DNA from 2 places in the Enterococcus mediterraneensis genome. Region 1 is predicted to be linked to the other one. Evidence: a T-box and tRNA genes for the amino acid it is inferred to sense, from the RefSeq annotation. Region 1 holds a T-box; the other holds one or more tRNA genes.

Region 1 (9,478 bases):
TTCCAGTTGTCTTTTTGCTGGATATGTCTAAAAACTTCAACAATCAAGATTTTACTAACAATTATATTTTTGAAGAACAGTTGGGGGCAGGGATCCAATATGTGGAACCGGAACGCCGCGTCCGCTACGAAACGATGCCCTATCAAGCCATCAAACAGCTGCGTTTAAAGAAAGCTTTTTCTGAAGAAATGCGGAAACTGTATGTCGCTTTGACTCGTGCGGAACAAAAGCTGTTTTTAGTAGGTTCTTATAAAGATCGCGGGGATGCTTTCAAAAAATGGAGCGAAGCGTTGTCGCAAAAAGAGCTGGTCTTAAATCCGGTGTTGCGGATGAAGAAAACACAGATCTTGATGAACTGGGTCGGGATGAGTTTAGTGCGTCATCCTGATATGGAAAAATTTTTCCCGGAAGCTGTCGGAAAATCCTTTACTGTCCATTCCGATACTCATTTTAAGATTCAGTGGTGGAATCAAGAACAGATCATGTCAGCGGTCAATGAATTGGAAACAAAGCCGGAAGAGCAGCTTATCACAGTTGCTGCTATCGATGAAGCTGAATTTTCAGCTTTACACAAACGTTTGGATTATCGTTATCCTTATGAAAAAGCGCCTAAAACGACCAGCTATCAATCTGTTTCCGAGATCAAGCGGATCTTTGATGATCCTGATAATCTGGATGACACTCGTTTAGCTTGGCAGAGTTCACAGGAACAAGCGACTTTTCGACAATATCGTTATGCAGAAGAGCGTTTGGCAAGACCGCGTTTTATCGAACAAACTTCATCAGATGCCGCAAGTGTTGGTACAGCGACCCATACAGTAATGCAGATGCTTCCATTGGATAGAAAGCCGACAGAAGAGAGTATCGACGGTTTTATTCAAGAACTTATCGATGCCAGCGTACTTGATGTACCGGTGGCTAAAAAAATCGATCGAAAAAGTCTGCTGTGGTTCTTTGAAACACAGTTAGGGGAACAACTGCTTGATCAGACAGAGAAAGTAAAAAGGGAACAGCCTTTTGCCATGCTGAAAAATGCTCAGCAGATCTTTATGGATTATGATGATACGGAAGATGATCTGCTGATCCACGGTATCATCGATGGGTTCATCAATTATGAGGATCATTTAGTTTTATATGATCTCAAAACGGATCATGTCATAGGCGGCAATATCGATCCTTTGAAAGAAAAATATCGCGGACAATTAAAGCTTTACCAAGAAGCATTGGAAGAAGCTTACCAAAAACCCGTAACGGAAGTCTATCTAGTCTTGCTTTCAGGACGACAATTAGTTAAAATGGCGTGAAATAATCCGATCCGGGATACTTACAAAATGTAAGTTATGTGCTATAATTCTTTCAAGAGGTGACGAAAAATGGAGCAAATCAAAGTGACGGAATTTTCACTGTGTCCCAAGTTCGAAAAAGCATTCACGATTTTAGGTAAAAAGTGGAATGGATTGATTTTGGATGTGTTGCTGGAAGGCGGTCCCCAACGTTTTGTGGAACTAGCCAATAATGTGCCTGAAGTAAGTGACCGCGTCTTAGTGGAACGTTTGCGAGAACTGGAACGGGAAGGAATTGTTACCAAAGAATCGAATCTGTACAGATTGACTGAAAAAGGAACTGATTTGGAAAAAAGTCTTATTTCAGTTAAAAATTGGAGTGAAAAATGGATCACGCCTGAAGAATGCAGTTGATTTTATATAAAATTTTTTGTACACTTAATACATTCAAATATTCGAAATAGCGATGAAGGAAAAGAGTAGTTTGGCTGAGCTTGAAAAGGGAGACCTGTCACAGACTGAAAGCAGGTTCAAGTATCGAAAAATGAAGTTCACTTCCCGAGCTAGTTTGTATCATGGTGTACAAACCGGTCGCCACAACCGTTAGGCAAATCAAGTGCGTGATTTATCACGAAAATAGGATGGTAACGCGAGACCTCGTTCCTTAATCAGGAACGGGGTCTTTTTTTGATGACTTACTTGCGATGTGGTATACGGCTATTTATTTAAAGGAGGAAAAAGAATGTCTTTACAGGATAAACTGGAAGCGTTGAAGCAGGAAACAGTAGCGAAGATCGATGCAGCGCAAGATTTAAAAGCGTTGAATCAAATTCGTGTGGAAACACTTGGAAAGAAAGGTCCTATCACAGAAGTTTTACGAGGAATGAAAGATCTGTCAGCAGAGGAACGGCCAAAAGTCGGCAGTTTTGCAAATGAGATCCGTGATGAATTGACCGCAAAAATCGAAGAAAAGAAAATTGAACTGGAAAAAGCGGAACTTGACCGTACACTAGCGGCGGAAAGTATCGATATCACATTACCAGGCAAAGCAGTCAAACAAGGTGTCCGCCATGTATTGACGCAGATCATGGAAGAAATCGAAGATATTTTTATCGGTATGGGTTATCAAGTAGTGGAAGGTTCAGAAGTGGAATCCGATCATTACAACTTTGAACGGATGAACTTGCCAAAAGACCACCCAGCACGAGATATGCAAGATACTTTTTATATTTCCGATGAAGTACTGATCAGAACCCATACATCTCCTGTTCAAGCTCGAACGATGGAAAAACACGACTTTTCAAAAGGTCCTTTGCGAATGATCTCACCTGGGAAAGTTTTCCGTCGGGATACCGATGACGCTACTCACAGCCACCAATTCCATCAAATCGAAGGATTGGTCGTAGACAAAAATATCACGATGGCGGATCTAAAAGGAACATTGGAAGTAATGATGAAAAAAATGTTTGGGGAAGATCGCGAGATCCGTTTGCGTCCAAGTTACTTCCCATTCACTGAACCATCCGTGGAAGTTGATGTCAGCTGTTTCAAATGCGGCGGTGCCGGCTGTAATGTCTGCAAATACACCGGCTGGATCGAGATCTTAGGTGCCGGTATGGTCCATCCGAACGTCTTGCGGATGTCTGGAATCGACCCTGAAGTATACAGCGGATTCGCATTCGGCTTAGGTCCGGATCGAGTAGCGATGCTGCGTTACGGTGTCAATGATATCCGTAATTTCTATCAAAATGATCTGCGTTTCTTAGGTCAATTCAAGGGGGAATAGAGAAAAATGTTAGTATCCTATAAATGGTTAAATAAATATTTAGATCTTTCGGCTGTTTCGCCAAAAGAATTGGCAGATAAAATGTCTGTGACCGGTATCGAAGTCGAAGGGATCACAGTACCGCAAGAAGGTTTGAAAAAAATCGTTGTCGGTGAAGTGAAAGAATGTGTTCCGCATCCTGATTCCGATCACTTGTCTATCTGTCAAGTGGATATCGGCGAAGAAGAATTATCACAAATCGTATGCGGTGCGCCTAACGTCAAAGCGGGCATCAAAGTGATCGTCGCATTACCAGGATCACGAATCACCGGCAACGTCAAAATCAAAAAAGGCAAAATGCGGGGAGCAGTTTCTAACGGTATGATCTGTTCTTTACAAGAAGTCGGCTATGCCGACAGCGTGATCCCAAAAGAATACGCTGAAGGAATCTATTATCTGCCTGAAGATGCAGTCAATGGCGAACCAGTTTTTTCTTATCTTGATATGGATGACAGCATCATTGAACTTTCCATCACACCAAACCGTGCGGACGCATTGAGCATGCGGGGTGTCGCTTATGAAGTCGGTGCTATCTACGATCAAAAACCGCAATTTGACGATGAAGAATTGAAAGAAGCGGATCGTCCTGCTTCAGATAAGCTGTCAGTAAAAGTCACTGATCAAAATGATACACCTGCTTATCAAATCCGCATCATCGAAGGCGTTAAGATCGCGCCAAGTCCACAATGGCTGCAAAATCTATTGATGAATGAAGGGATCCGTCCTATCAACAATGTCGTTGACGTGACCAACTATATTTTATTGTTATTCGGTCAACCGCTGCATGCTTTTGATTATGATAAATTGAACAGCAAAGAGATCGTGGTTCGCCGAGCAAATGACAAAGAAGAATTAGTGACACTTGATGGCGAAACAAGAACATTGACGCCTGAAAACATCGTGATCACCAACGGCTCTGTTCCAGTAGCTCTTGCCGGCGTGATGGGTGGACTTGATTCAGAAATAACTGAAACAACAACAACCATCGCATTAGAAGCGGCGTTGTTTGACAGTGTGTCCATTCGACGCACATCGAAACAATTCAATCTGCGTAGCGAATCTTCAGCCCGCTTTGAAAAAGGCATCAATAAAGGAACCATCGGCGAAGCCGGTGATGTAGCGGCGGCCATGATCGCGGCATTAGCAGGCGGCGAAGTTCTAAAAGGACACGTAGCAGGTTCAGAAGTTGAAGTAGAAGATCAACATGTTGCCATCAAATTAGAAAAAATCAACCGCACACTGGGTACCGAATTGACAACAGAAGATGTCGATCATGTATTTGACGCGTTAGGCTTTCCATTTGAGGAAAATGAAGGCAATTATCAAGTAACGATCCCGCCTCGTCGTTGGGACATTGCCATCGAAGCAGACATCATCGAAGAAGTGGCACGGATTTACGGCTATGATCGTTTACCTTCTACATTGCCAAGCGGCGAAACAGTTGCGGGAAGTCTGACAGAAGAACAAGTGAAGACCCGCAAAGTTCGTCGTATCCTTGAAGGCTCCGGTGTTTCTGAAGCAATCAGCTATGCGTTGACAACGGAAGAAAAATCGACATCTTTCATGATGAAAGAAAGCAATGTAACACGTTTAGATTGGCCAATGAGTGAAGAACGTTCTGTTCTGCGCCTGAATCTTGTCAGCGGATTGTTGGATGATGTAGCTTACAATACTGCTCGTAAAAACCAACAGATCGCGTTATATGAGATCGGTCGTGTGTTCTATCAAAATGCGGACGCAAAAACCAGCTTGCCATTGGAAGAAAACCATTTGGCGTTGGCATTGTCTGGTGAATGGCAAAGTAAAGATTGGCAAAGCAAAGCAGAGAAAGTTGATTTCTTTACATTGAAAGGAATCTTGGAAAACTTGTTTGCGATGTTGTCGATCAACGAACAGATCACATATCGCAAAACAAGTGACATGAAAGATCTGCATCCTGGAAGAGCCGCTGACATTTTCTTTGATGAAGAAAAAATCGGATTTATCGGCCAAGTCCATCCAAATGTCGCAAAACAATATGATATTCCAGAAACCTATGTGGCGGAATTGAATTTGCAATATATGGTAACGACAGATGTCGCAAAATATATCTATCAAGCTGTTTCCAAATTCCCTTCTGTCAGCCGCGATATCGCTTTACTAGTAAAAGACGAAGTGGAAAATCAAGCGATCGTTGAAGTCATCAGAAATGCTGCTGGAAAATATTTGACAGATATCCAATTGTTTGATGTTTACCGTGGAGAAAATATCGAATCAGGCTATCAATCAATGGCCTACAGCCTGACATTCGTCAATCCAGAAGCCACATTGACTGATGAAGAGATCAATCGTGCGATGGAAAAAGTAACAACCAGCTTAATAGAAAAATTAGCTGCTGAGATCCGTTAAGATCGAAATAAAGCAGAGTCGTGATATGGATCACTAAGTCAAGATACTCAAACTATGGAATACGAAAACCACGAGCGGTTTGTGTTTGGAAACAAACTGCAGTGGTTCGTAAAAATCCCATCATGCTGGTTGAGTATCTTGCTTCATTGATCACTTTATATCGCGACTTTTTTTGTTTTGAAATAAGGGAAGGAGGAGAATTGCATGGAGGTAACAGATGTCTACGATGCGCAAAAGCATAGAAAAGAAAAGTCCCATCAGCGGGGTGTTCCCATGGAGATCGGCGAGTATCGTTTTGTAGTGACTGTGCTGATCTTCAACAGCCAAGGGCAGCTGCTGATCCAGCGCCGTCATCCAGACAAAGCTTCGTGGCCGGGGTACTGGGATTATTCAGCATCCGGTGCAGTGATCGCCGGCGAAGCGCTTTTTGAAGCGGCGGAAAGAGAAACGCGAGAAGAATTAGGCATCAGTCTTTCTTTGCAAGATATTCCCAGCCGCTTGACTGTCCGCTTTGCTGAAGGATGGAATGAAATTTATTTTGTGACGAAGGATATCCCGCTTGTTGAAATCACCCTGCAAGCCAGTGAAGTCACTGAAGCTGCATGGGTGAATGAAAAAGAATACTTGCGGCTTTTGGAAACAAATGCTTTTATCCCGTATATTTACGGCAAGAGTATTTTTGATCTTTATCGCAGTGAGCAGGAGCATTATTGACAGACCAAAATAATGTTTTTGTCAGGGTAGATTTTTCCAAGATAATGTTATCGAAAAGGGTTGCATTTTCACAGTAATTGCGATAGCGTAATGGTAGAGCATGTTATGGATCTCACGAGAGAAGTCCTTAGCTATAAATAAGTAGAAATGATTTGTTTCAGGAAAAAGCGAGGTAGGTGTAAAGTGGAAAATCAAGAACAGAAGCGAAAATGGGGATTGATTGGTCTTTATATTCTCTTAGTAGCGGCGGCTTGCTTAGTGCGCCAGTCAATGTATCATATGGCGGCCAGAATATTTTTCTTTGTTACTGTAGCACTGATCATTATTATCTGGAGAGTGTTGTATAAGAAAAAAATAATAGGAATCTCTTTCTTTAGTACAGCGCTTGAAAAGAACTTGCATAAAAGCGAGCGCTTATTCTTATACAGTTTCCCCACGTTACTAATGCCGATTCTGAAACTGAAGAATATTACCATGCCGGATATTTTATGGTCGATTGCACTAGTGATCTTGGTATTCCTCCTGTATATGTGGGATATCCAATACCTCAAGCGGAAAGTGAAGTAGCTAGATTTTACTATATTTGCGTATTTATGGTTAGATACCATTGTTAAAAGGTGGTATTTGACCATTTTTATTTTGCAAAAAAATATTTGGTATCATTACTCAATCTGAGTAACAACACCAAATATCATAGAGTCGGTTAGGTTTATACACTTGCTTTTATTTGAAATACTCGATTCCCATCGCTTTTTTGACTTCAGATAGGGTTTGCGCGGCAACTTTTTCCGCTTCTTGGCTTCCTTTGCGCAAAATATCCATCACCATTGCCGGATCTTTTTCAAATTCTGCACGGCGAGCGCGGATCGGCGCCAGTTCCTCTTCCAATACATCGATCAAGTAGCGTTTGATTTTGACATCACCAAGACCGCCTTGACGATAGTGGTCTTTTAATTCTTCAATATACGCTTTGTCTTTGCCGAAAACATCTAAATAGGTAAAGACCATATTGCCTTCCACTTGACCTGGATCTTGCACGTGGATATGGTTCGGGTCAGTATACATACTCATGACTTTCTTTTGCACGACGTCAGCTGGATCAGCGAGGTAGATCCCATTATTTAGTGATTTGCTCATTTTTCCTTGTCCATCAAGACCAGGCAGACGACCCATGCCTTTTGGCGGTAAGACAGCTTTTGGTTCCACTAAAACTTCTTGATAGATAGAGTTGAAGCTGTGAACGATCTCTTGTGTTTGTTCCAGCATCGGCTTTTGATCTTCGCCAACGGGCACAAGGTTTGATTTGAAAGCAGTGATATCAGCGGCTTGAGACACTGGATAAATAAAGAAGCCGGTTGGTACCCCTTCGCCAAATTGTTTTTGCTCGATTTCGGATTTTACAGTTGGATTGCGGCGAACACGACCGACACTGACTAGGTTCAAATAATACATAGTCAATTCCGCTAACTGCGGGATCTGGGATTGGATAAATAAAGTGCTGCGGGCTGGATCAAGACCGACAGATAGATAATCGAGGGCAACTTCCAAGACATTTGACGAAACCTTTTCCGGATTGCGGGCATTATCTGTCAATGCTTGCATATCCGCGATCATAATGAATAATTGATTTTCAGGATCAGCCTGCATCTCCACCCGTTTTTTTAGAGAGCCGATATAATGACCTAAATGGAGTTGTCCAGTGGGGCGATCTCCAGTTAAAATAATATTTTTCAAATTAATTCCACCTTTGCTAAAAGCTATAAATTATCGTTATCGTCAGTTAACATCTTACCTTTTTTTTCAAAGCGAAACAACTATCTCTAAAAGAAAATACGAGTCATGCAAACATCGAAAGTGGGAATTTATAACATTGCTATGTCAGAAAATTAAAAATAATTGTACGAAGTTGAGAAAATTTCATTACAAGACCTTTACAAATGAAAAAACAGTAGACTATAATATAACTTAATCTTAAAAAATATTTAATGTAATTCTAAATATATAGAAGGGTGGCGAAATAGCCATGATTGAATTCAAACAAGTAGAAAAATACTACGGAAAGTTTCATGCGCTGAAAAATATCAATTTAACGTTTGAAAAAGGTGAGGTGGTAGTAGTGATCGGGCCTTCTGGTTCCGGGAAAAGTACCATGCTGCGATGCATCAACGGACTAGAAACGATCACTTCCGGAGAGCTGCTGATCAATGGAAAAAATCTTTATGATAAAGATGTAAAACTGACTGAGATCCGTAAAAATATTGGAATGGTCTTTCAACATTTTAATCTTTATCCCAATAAAACGGTGTTAGAAAATATCACGTTGGCACCTATCAAAGTATTGAAGAAAAACGAAGGCGAAGCAGTAGATCTAGCAGAAAAATTATTGAACCGCGTAGGAATGTTGGATAAAAAAGATTCATATCCGTCTATGCTTTCTGGTGGGCAACAACAGCGGGTAGCTATCGCGCGAGGGCTTGCGATGAATCCTGAATTTCTTTTGTTTGATGAACCAACATCAGCATTGGACCCTGAAATGATCGGCGATGTATTGAATGTTATGAAAAAAATCGCGCGAGACGGTATGTCTATGATCGTTGTCACACACGAAATGGGCTTTGCTCAAGAAGTGGCCGATCGGGTAGTATTCATGGCTGACGGCGAAGTAGTGGAAGAAAGCCGCAATGTAAAAGAGTTCTTCGCGAACCCAACGACGGAACGCGCGCGTCAATTTATCAGCAAAGTAATCAATCATTAGGAGGATGCTATATGAAAAAAAAGATCGTATGGTTTTTCGCGCTTATGATGGTTGTTTGCACGCTAGGTGCTTGTGGCGGTAAAAGCGTCGCAGATCAGGATATCGCCAAAACAAGCCGCGAAAAAAATCAAATCGTTTGGGGCGTTAAATATGATACTCGCTTATTCGGACTGATGGATATCGCCACAGGAGAAGTCCGCGGGTTTGATATCGATATTGCTAAAGCCTTGACTGAAAAAATGTTAGGTCGTGACGGGAATGCCATTTTTGTCGAAGTGACATCTAAAACCCGGATCCCTTTATTGAAAAACGGGAATATCGACGCGATCATCGCGACGATGACGATCTCGGAAGAACGGAAGAAGCAAGTTGACTTTTCCGATGTTTATTTTGATGCGGGACAATCCATCATGGTACAAAAAGACAGTCCTATCCAAAGCGTCAATGATTTAGGCGCTAATAATACCGTTTTGGCGGTCAAAGGTTCAACTTCCGCCGCCAATATCCGTGAAC
Region 2 (9,478 bases), 940 kb from region 1:
GCGAGAGAACTCTCGTTAAGGAACTCGGCAAAATGACCCCGTAACTTCGGGAGAAGGGGTGCTGCTCTAACGAGCAGCCGCAGTGAATAGGCCCAAGCGACTGTTTATCAAAAACACAGGTCTCTGCAAAATCGAAAGATGACGTATAGGGGCTGACGCCTGCCCGGTGCTGGAAGGTTAAGAGGAGTGCTTAGCGCAAGCGAAGGTACGAATTGAAGCCCCAGTAAACGGCGGCCGTAACTATAACGGTCCTAAGGTAGCGAAATTCCTTGTCGGGTAAGTTCCGACCCGCACGAAAGGCGTAACGATTTGGGCACTGTCTCAACGAGAGACTCGGTGAAATTTTAGTACCTGTGAAGATGCAGGTTACCCGCGACAGGACGGAAAGACCCCATGGAGCTTTACTGTAGTTTGATATTGAGTGTCTGTACCGCATGTACAGGATAGGTAGGAGCCGTAGAAGTCGGGACGCTAGTTTCGACGGAGGCGCTGGTGGGATACTACCCTTGCGTTATGGCCACTCTAACCCGCACCACTAATCGTGGTGGGAGACAGTGTCAGATGGGCAGTTTGACTGGGGCGGTCGCCTCCTAAAAGGTAACGGAGGCGCCCAAAGGTTCCCTCAGAATGGTTGGAAATCATTCGAAGAGTGTAAAGGCAGAAGGGAGCTTGACTGCGAGAGCAACAACTCGAGCAGGGACGAAAGTCGGGCTTAGTGATCCGGTGGTTCCGCATGGAAGGGCCATCGCTCAACGGATAAAAGCTACCCTGGGGATAACAGGCTTATCTCCCCCAAGAGTCCACATCGACGGGGAGGTTTGGCACCTCGATGTCGGCTCGTCGCATCCTGGGGCTGTAGTCGGTCCCAAGGGTTGGGCTGTTCGCCCATTAAAGCGGCACGCGAGCTGGGTTCAGAACGTCGTGAGACAGTTCGGTCCCTATCCGTCGCGGGCGTTGGAAATTTGAGAGGAGCTGTCCTTAGTACGAGAGGACCGGGATGGACTTACCGCTGGTGTACCAGTTGTCTCGCCAGAGGCATCGCTGGGTAGCTATGTAGGGAAGGGATAAACGCTGAAAGCATCTAAGTGTGAAGCCCACCTCAAGATGAGATTTCCCATTTCTTTAAGAAAGTAAGATCCCTGAGAGATGATCAGGTAGATAGGTCAGAAGTGGAAGACCAGTGATGGTTGGAGCGGACTGATACTAATCGATCGAGGACTTAACCAAAATGAAACTCGGAAGAGTTTTGAGACTTTCTTCAAATCCAGTTTTGAGTGAGCAAGACTTACTCAATTAAATAGTGTGGTGGCGATAGCGAGAAGGATACACCTGTAACCATGCCGAACACAGAAGTTAAGCTTCTTAGCGCCGATTGTAGTGAGGGGTTGCCCCTTGTGAGAGTAGGACGTCGCCACGCTGTTTTATAGATCATGGAGGTTTAGCTCAGCTGGCAGAGCATCTGCCTTACAAGCAGAGGGTCAGCGGTTCGATCCCGTTAACCTCCATATGAGCCGTTAGCTCAGTTGGTAGAGCATCTGACTTTTAATCAGAGGGTCACAGGTTCGAGCCCTGTACGGCTCATTTCGTATATGCGGGTGTGGCGGAATTGGCAGACGCACTAGATTTAGGATCTAGCGCCTTACGGCGTGGGGGTTCAAGTCCCTTCACCCGCATTAAAAAAAGCCGGCTTAGCTCAGGTGGGAGAGCATCTGATTTGTAATCAGAGGGTCGAGGGGTCAAGTCCTTTAGCCGGCATCTGAAGATGCGGAAATAGCTCAGTGGTAGAGCACCACCTTGCCAAGGTGGGGGTCGCGGGTTCGAACCCCGTTTTCCGCTTTTTGCCACAACGCGCCGGGGTGGCGGAACTGGCAGACGCACAGGACTTAAAATCCTGCGGTGAGTGATCACCGTACCGGTTCGATTCCGGTCCTCGGCATTTCACAACATGCGCCCATAGCTCAACTGGATAGAGTGTTTGACTACGGATCAAAAGGTTAGGGGTTCGACTCCTCTTGGGCGCGTTAGTAACAACGGGAAGTAGCTCAGCTTGGTAGAGCACTTGGTTTGGGACCAAGGGGTCGCAGGTTCGAATCCTGTCTTCCCGATAAAAAAGCAACAATGGGGCCTTAGCTCAGCTGGGAGAGCGCCTGCTTTGCACGCAGGAGGTCAGCGGTTCGATCCCGCTAGGCTCCATATCATTTTAATAATGATTTTCGCGGTGTAGCTCAGCTGGCTAGAGCGTCCGGTTCATACCCGGGAGGTCGGGGGTTCGATCCCCTCCGCCGCGATTTTTTTAAGAGCCTGGACCTTTAGCTCAGTTGGTTAGAGCAGACGGCTCATAACCGTCCGGTCGTAGGTTCGAGTCCTACAAGGTCCATAGTTGGCATTGTAGTCTTGTTTTTTTGGAGGATTACCCAAGTCCGGCTGAAGGGAACGGTCTTGAAAACCGTCAGGCGGGTAAAACCGTGCAAGGGTTCGAATCCCTTATCCTCCTTTTTAATATTATCGCGGGATGGAGCAGTCTGGTAGCTCGTCGGGCTCATAACCCGAAGGTCGTAGGTTCAAATCCTGCTCCCGCAATTAAAAACTAAATTGGTTCCGTGGTGTAGGGGTTAACATGCCTGCCTGTCACGCAGGAGATCGCGGGTTCGATTCCCGTCGGAACCGCCATGCGGGTGTAGTTTAGTGGTAAAACCACAGCCTTCCAAGCTGTTGTCGCGAGTTCGATTCTCGTCACCCGCTTTAGTTTTTTATTATTATGGGCCTATAGCTCAGCTGGTTAGAGCGCACGCCTGATAAGCGTGAGGTCGATGGTTCGAGTCCATTTAGGCCCATTAAAAAATCAAAACAACACATTTTTGGTTTTTGGGGAAGTACTCAAGTGGCTGAAGAGGCGCCCCTGCTAAGGGTGTAGGTCGGGAAACCGGCGCGAGGGTTCAAATCCCTCCTTCTCCGTTTAGCACGGTCCGTTGGTCAAGTGGTTAAGACACCGCCCTTTCACGGCGGTAACACGGGTTCGAATCCCGTACGGATCATTTTTTATTTTGGAGGATTACCCAAGTCCGGCTGAAGGGAACGGTCTTGAAAACCGTCAGGCGGGTAAAACCGTGCAAGGGTTCGAATCCCTTATCCTCCTTTTTAATATTATCGCGGGATGGAGCAGTCTGGTAGCTCGTCGGGCTCATAACCCGAAGGTCGTAGGTTCAAATCCTGCTCCCGCAATTAAAAACTAAATTGGTTCCGTGGTGTAGGGGTTAACATGCCTGCCTGTCACGCAGGAGATCGCGGGTTCGATTCCCGTCGGAACCGCTTTTGGCTCGGTAGCTCAGTTGGTAGAGCAATGGATTGAAGCTCCATGTGTCGGCAGTTCGATTCTGTCCCGCGCCATAAATGCGGGTGTAGTTTAGTGGTAAAACCACAGCCTTCCAAGCTGTTGTCGCGAGTTCGATTCTCGTCACCCGCTTTAGTTTTTGTTATTATGGGCCTATAGCTCAGCTGGTTAGAGCGCACGCCTGATAAGCGTGAGGTCGATGGTTCGAGTCCATTTAGGCCCATTTCTTTTTAATAATTGTTGGTCCGTTGGTCAAGTGGTTAAGACACCGCCCTTTCACGGCGGTAACACGGGTTCGAATCCCGTACGGATCATGTCCTTGAAAGATACTGAACAGTATCTTTTTTTTTGTGCGCTGATTTTTTAATAGAAAGTTTTCATTAAAGACGAGCAAAACCTATGAAAATCTGCTATACTAGCTTACGTTGCAAGTTCCCGAAAGGATTCGTCACTACGAAGATGCCTTGTAACCGAAAATCAATTAGGGGGAATCACCATGACAAGAGAAAGACATTTATTTACTTCAGAATCTGTTTCAGAAGGACATCCAGATAAAATCGCCGATCAAATCAGCGATGCGATTTTAGATGCGCTTTTAGAAAAAGATCCAATGGCGCGTGTTGCCTGCGAAACATCAGTAACTACTGGTCTTGTGCTGGTTTTTGGAGAAATATCGACGACAGCTTATGTCGATATCCAAAAAATCGTGCGCAATACCATCAAAGAAATCGGCTATACTCGTGCTAAATTTGGATTTGACGGAGATACGGTAGCAGTATTGGTAGCTATCGATGAACAATCACCGGATATCGCCCAAGGTGTTGATACAGCATTGGAAGCCCGCGAGGATCAAGAAGATGTTAAAGACGACGTTTTGGATGAGATCGGTGCCGGCGACCAAGGTTTGATGTTTGGGTTTGCGGTAGACGAAACACCGGAATTGATGCCTTTGCCAATTTCTTTGAGTCACCGTTTGGTTCGTCGTTTGGCTAAATTGCGTAAAAATGACGAACTGACTTATTTGCGTCCTGACGCGAAGTCCCAAGTAACAGTTGAATACGATGATAATGGACAACCTGTGCGTGTTGATACGGTCGTGATCAGTACACAGCATGATGCTGCAGTCACCAATGAAACCATCCATCAAGATGTCATCGAAAAAGTCATCAAACAGGTTATTCCTGCTGACTTATTGGACGAAGATACAAAATATTATATCAATCCGACAGGACGATTTGTGATCGGCGGGCCTCAAGGAGATGCCGGCTTAACAGGACGTAAGATCATCGTTGATACTTACGGCGGTTATGCCCGTCATGGCGGCGGAGCCTTTTCCGGAAAAGATGCGACAAAAGTCGATCGTTCTGCTAGTTATGCCGCACGTTATATCGCGAAAAACATCGTAGCTGCTCAATTAGCGAAAAAAGTCGAAGTACAACTGGCTTATGCTATCGGAGTTGCTCAACCGGTTTCTATTTCTGTAAATACATTCGGAACCGGAAAAATTTCAGAAGAAAAATTGATCGAAGCAATCCGCAAGAATTTTGATCTGCGGCCTGCGGGTATCATTGAAATGCTTGATCTGCGCCGTCCGATCTATCGGCAAACAGCAGCTTACGGGCATTTCGGTCGTACAGATATCGATTTGCCATGGGAACGCACTGATAAAGTAGATGCGTTATTGGCAAGTGTGAAAGAGTAAAGAGGCGGCCTCTATTGACGATTTGTTGATAGAGGTTCTTTTTTTTGGCGTGTTAAGTTTCAAGGCGTGTGGATGAAAAGTATCAATTTGACAGAAAACAGCACTGGTCGCAGTTAAAGGATCAGATGACAACATGAATCAGGAGGAAACTATGGAGAAAAAAACAAATGTGACATTAGTGACGATCGCGGTTTTTGTGGCGACATTTATGACAGCCATCGAAGGAACGATCGTCACTACAGCAATGCCGACGATCGTAGGTTCGCTGCATGGCATCGAGATCATGAACTGGGTATTTTCGATTTATTTATTAACAAATGCGATGCTGACGCCTATCTATGGAAAATTAGCAGATAAGATAGGGCGTCGTCCGATTTTTATTTTAGGGACATTCTTGTTCATCGTAGGTTCCGCACTGTGTGGACTTTCCAATACGATGCTGACGTTGATCATCTCCAGAGGGATTCAAGGGATGGGTGCCGGTGCGATGATGCCGGTAGCTTTGACGATCATTGCGGATCTATATACGATGGAAAAACGCGCCAAAGTTTTAGGACTGAATAGTACAGCCTGGGGTATTGCCAGTGTAGTGGGTCCTTTAGCCGGCGGGATGATCGTAGATACTATCGGTTGGCACTGGATCTTTTTTATCAATGTACCGATCGGACTGATCTTGATCGGCATGATCTGGTATTTCCTAGTGGAACCAAAACATCAAGTAGAAGCCAAGAAAATGGATATTGGCGGCAGTTTTTCTTTGATGATGGTGTTGCTGACGCTATTGTTGGCGTTCCAATTACTAAGCGACAATGGATTCAGCCTGCTGGTATTGGGGTTATTGGCACTGACAGTGATCAGTTTTGGATTGTTTCTATGGGCAGAAAAACGAGCAGAAGATCCAGTGATCTCCCTGTCGCTTTTCCATAGTCCGCTTTTTGTCGTTGTCAATTTAGTAGCGGCATTGATCAGCGGCTTTTTGATGGGGATCGATGTCTATATCCCCATGTGGATGCAAGGTGTTCTGGGATTGAATGCCGGTATCGGCGGATTGGTCTTGGCACCGTTGTCTCTGCTTTGGATGGTGGGTTCCTTCCTAGCCAGCCGTTGGATGAGTCAATATTCTATTAGAAAAACATTACTGCTGGGGTTAGTCATCACATTGATCGGTGCTGTCTGGCAATTTTTGATCCCAATGGGCAGCAGTTGGCTGTGGTTTTTCGGGATTTCTTCGATCATCGGAATCGGTCTGGGAGCCACGACGGTAACTTGTACCGTTAGTGCTCAAAGCAGTGTTCCTCAAGAAATGCTGGGAGTAGCGACTTCTTTCAATACATTGGTCCGTACGATCGGCCAAACGATCATGGTTTCTGTTTTCGGGATCTTATTGAACACGATCTCCGCGAATGGTCTCCAACAAGCAAAATTGACTTCTGATCCGGATATCATGAACAAACTGGTCAATCCACAGACGGCCAAGTTGTTGTCTGCCGACTTATTAGAGCCTTTGCGAAAAATCTTATACGATAGTCTGCATGGCGTATTCGGCGCTGGATTGTTGTTAGTTGTGATCGCTGTCGTATTGACACTTCTAGTAAAAGAAAAATCTGGTAGAATAGTAGAATAGAAGAAAAAGGATAAGGTGATGTGGGGATGGCTTTTTTACAGGCAAATATTTACTCTAATGTATTAGAAATGGAAGTAGGCTTGAACGTTATCTTGCCTCAGAAAACGGAAAAAGCGGTTGGCACCAGCACCGCGGGAAATTCCCAAGATGTTCCGGTTTTGTATCTGCTGCATGGTATGGGCGGAAATCAATCTGTCTGGCAACGGCGAACATCGATTGAACGTTATGTAGCTGATTTAGGGTTGGCAGTGATCATGCCCTCTACTGACTTGGCTTGGTATACCGATACACGTTATGATATGAAATACTGGACATTTATCTCAGAAGAATTACCGTTGATCTGTCATGAACTTTTTCCGCAGCTTACACAAAAACGGGAAAAAACATTTGCCGCTGGTCTTTCGATGGGGGGCTACGGCGCGGTGAAACTGGGCTTGAAGAAACCGCAGAATTTTGCGGCGATTGCTTCTCTTTCTGGCGCGGTGGCATTGGCAGAGGATAATGATTCCTTGCTTTCTATGCGCAGTCAGGCCTATTGGGAAGGGATCTTCGGACCGATGGATCAAATCAAGGGCTCTGAAAACGATCCGCTGAAAATGTTGGATGAATGCCCGGTAGAAAATGCGCCCAAATTTTTTATCGCTTGCGGAACAGAAGATTTTCTTTATACTTCCAATCAGTATTTTGTGCAATTGGCGCAAGATAAAGGAATTGATGTTACTTATGAAGAAGGACCCGGCGAGCATAATTGGATCTTTTGGGATCACTGGATCCAAAGAGTCTTGGAATGGCTCCCGCTAGAAAAATAGTCCCGATCTTTAAGTGAGGAAAGCCATATAATAAAAACGTTCTTGAATAACCCAGCTGTTTTTACAAACAAAGGGATTATTCAGGAACGTTTTATTTTTTTTCAATACAAAAGAGGACCGGCGGCTGATTTTTTTGATTGATAAATTGATATTGCAAAACATTATATTCTGCTTGAGGAAGAGATCGGCAAAATGTGTTGACTGCTGCCAATTCCTCTTGACCGCCGGGATGTCCGTAATAAGCGACGATCACTAAACGACCGGAAGGAACCAATCGAGACAATAGTTGATCGAACGCTTGCTGGGTCGTTTGGGGCAGTGTGATAATAGTTTTGTCGCTGTTGGGAAGGTAGCCAAGATTGAATACAGCAGCCTTGATAGGCTGATCTACATAGTTTTCAATATACTGATGTCCGTCTAAAATCAACTCGCTTTGGGCAGTTAAGGATCTTTCCGTTAATTTTTGACGGGTGGCGTCTAAGGCTTGTTCTTGGATATCAAAAGCATAGACTTTACCGGATGTCCCTACCAATTCAGCTAAAAAACACGTATCATTGCCGTTGCCCATGGTAGCGTCCACGACTGTATCGCCTGGTTGGACGATTTCTTTTAAAAGGGTATGACTAAAACGCAAAGCTGTCAGCAACATCAGCAACTGACCTTCTTTCGAACATCGAACTTTCCTTGATAAGAATCACGACGGATCATTTCTTGATCGATAGCATTCAAAACTTCCCATTTCTTTAAGCTCCACATAGGTCCTACCAGTGAGTCCCAAGGAGCATCGCCGGTCAAACGATGGATGATGATCTCAGATGGGATCATTTCCAGCTGGTCACAGATCACTTGGACATATTCCTCGCGAGTCATCAGTTGCAGCCGCCCTTCATGATAATCCCGCAGCATACGTGTATTACGCATCAGATGCAACAGGTGAAGTTTGATTCCTTGGATATCAGAGTCAAGGATCGTACGGCGGACGTTTTCCAGCATCATTTCCGGTGTCTCGCCTGGCAGACCATTGATCAGATGCGTGCAAACACGAATGCCGTGGGCCCGTAATTTAGCTACGCCTTCTACATACGTTGCATAGTCATGGGCACGGTTGATCTGACGACTGGTTTGTTCAAAGGTAGTTTGTAAACCTAACTCTACCCACAGATACAAGCGCTGATTCAATTCAGCTAAATACTCTACGACGTCATCAGGCAGACAATCCGGGCGCGTACCGACAGATAAGCCGACGACACCAGGCAAATTGATCACTTGCTCAAACCGTTCTTTAATGACTTTAATGGGAGCATGGGTATTGGTGAAATTTTGAAAATAAACGATGTACTGATCGACATGGGGCCATTTTTGATGCATCATGTCGATCTCTTTTTGAAACTGGACAGGCAGCGGTTCTTCAGGAGCGACGATCATATCACCTGAACCGGACACACTGCAAAAGGTACAGCCGCCATGGGCAACCGTGCCATCACGATTGGGGCAGTCAAAACCGCCATCAACAGGGACTTTGAAAATTTTTCCGCCAAATTCTTGCCGCAAAGCATAATTCCAAGAATGATAACGTTTTGTTGGATCTTCTGTATAAATAAATGCGGACATGAAAAAACCCTTCTTTCTTAACGCTGCCGCCTTTTGAACAGCCACACAACTTTTTGTTTTTGATACAATGGATAACTTAGACAAAGCCAACCAAGACCCAACGTGTATCCTCCCAAGACATCGCTGGGAAAGTGGACCCCAAGATAGATCCGGCTGATGCCGATGGACAAGATCAAGAAACCTAAAACGATTCGAGCTGCCCACTGACCGACAGTGTTGTGGAAAAATACCGGAACCAAGAACAGCAATGTACCGAATAAAACCATGCTGCCAGTTGAATGACCGCTAGGAAAACTGTAGCTGTGTTCTGTCACCAGATGCTCCAGAGTTGGCCGTTCCCGCAAAAAAACGAATTTGATAAGGGGATTAAGAACGCCGGCGATCCCCAACACACCGACACC

Evidence for each region. The T-box of region 1 lies ahead of pheS (phenylalanine--tRNA ligase subunit alpha). A T-box ahead of a tRNA ligase gene usually reads a tRNA of that ligase, here a tRNA-Phe.
Region 2: it has a tRNA-Phe gene. The T-box ahead of pheS (phenylalanine--tRNA ligase subunit alpha) is inferred to sense a tRNA for this amino acid. The anticodon was not compared.

Annotation. Positions count from the first base shown of each region.
Region 1 covers NZ_UWOP01000001.1:139,797-149,274, reverse strand. The annotation lists gene addA (helicase-exonuclease AddAB subunit AddA) at 1-1,304, shown strand, start outside; gene EFB00_RS00730 (winged helix-turn-helix transcriptional regulator) at 1,374-1,697, shown strand; T-box leader at 1,741-1,951, shown strand; gene pheS (phenylalanine--tRNA ligase subunit alpha) at 2,026-3,069, shown strand; gene pheT (phenylalanine--tRNA ligase subunit beta) at 3,076-5,496, shown strand; gene EFB00_RS00715 (NUDIX hydrolase) at 5,701-6,210, shown strand; gene EFB00_RS00710 (hypothetical protein) at 6,394-6,777, shown strand; gene trpS (tryptophan--tRNA ligase) at 6,934-7,944, opposite strand; gene EFB00_RS00700 (amino acid ABC transporter ATP-binding protein) at 8,228-8,965, shown strand; gene EFB00_RS00695 (transporter substrate-binding domain-containing protein) at 8,977-9,478, shown strand, end outside.
Region 2 covers NZ_UWOP01000001.1:1,081,692-1,091,169, reverse strand. The annotation lists rRNA gene EFB00_RS05330 (23S ribosomal RNA) at 1-1,227, shown strand, start outside; rRNA gene rrf (5S ribosomal RNA) at 1,302-1,417, shown strand; tRNA gene EFB00_RS05320 (tRNA-Val) at 1,433-1,505, shown strand; tRNA gene EFB00_RS05315 (tRNA-Lys) at 1,509-1,581, shown strand; tRNA gene EFB00_RS05310 (tRNA-Leu) at 1,592-1,673, shown strand; tRNA gene EFB00_RS05305 (tRNA-Thr) at 1,683-1,755, shown strand; tRNA gene EFB00_RS05300 (tRNA-Gly) at 1,765-1,836, shown strand; tRNA gene EFB00_RS05295 (tRNA-Leu) at 1,851-1,936, shown strand; tRNA gene EFB00_RS05290 (tRNA-Arg) at 1,948-2,021, shown strand; tRNA gene EFB00_RS05285 (tRNA-Pro) at 2,032-2,105, shown strand; tRNA gene EFB00_RS05280 (tRNA-Ala) at 2,121-2,193, shown strand; tRNA gene EFB00_RS05275 (tRNA-Met) at 2,215-2,288, shown strand; tRNA gene EFB00_RS05270 (tRNA-Ile) at 2,304-2,377, shown strand; tRNA gene EFB00_RS05265 (tRNA-Ser) at 2,405-2,494, shown strand; tRNA gene EFB00_RS05260 (tRNA-Met) at 2,507-2,580, shown strand; tRNA gene EFB00_RS05255 (tRNA-Asp) at 2,595-2,670, shown strand; tRNA gene EFB00_RS05250 (tRNA-Gly) at 2,672-2,742, shown strand; tRNA gene EFB00_RS05245 (tRNA-Ile) at 2,761-2,834, shown strand; tRNA gene EFB00_RS05240 (tRNA-Ser) at 2,868-2,955, shown strand; tRNA gene EFB00_RS05235 (tRNA-Glu) at 2,964-3,035, shown strand; tRNA gene EFB00_RS05230 (tRNA-Ser) at 3,047-3,136, shown strand; tRNA gene EFB00_RS05225 (tRNA-Met) at 3,149-3,222, shown strand; tRNA gene EFB00_RS05220 (tRNA-Asp) at 3,237-3,309, shown strand; tRNA gene EFB00_RS05215 (tRNA-Phe) at 3,315-3,387, shown strand; tRNA gene EFB00_RS05210 (tRNA-Gly) at 3,393-3,463, shown strand; tRNA gene EFB00_RS05205 (tRNA-Ile) at 3,481-3,554, shown strand; tRNA gene EFB00_RS05200 (tRNA-Glu) at 3,574-3,645, shown strand; SMK box riboswitch at 3,752-3,830, shown strand; gene metK (methionine adenosyltransferase) at 3,828-5,033, shown strand; gene EFB00_RS05190 (MDR family MFS transporter) at 5,185-6,657, shown strand; gene EFB00_RS05185 (alpha/beta hydrolase) at 6,684-7,466, shown strand; gene mnmM (tRNA 5-(aminomethyl)-2-thiouridylate-methyltransferase MnmM) at 7,558-8,115, opposite strand; gene mnmL (tRNA modification radical SAM protein MnmL/YtqA) at 8,115-9,077, opposite strand; gene EFB00_RS05170 (phosphatase PAP2 family protein) at 9,095-9,478, opposite strand, start outside.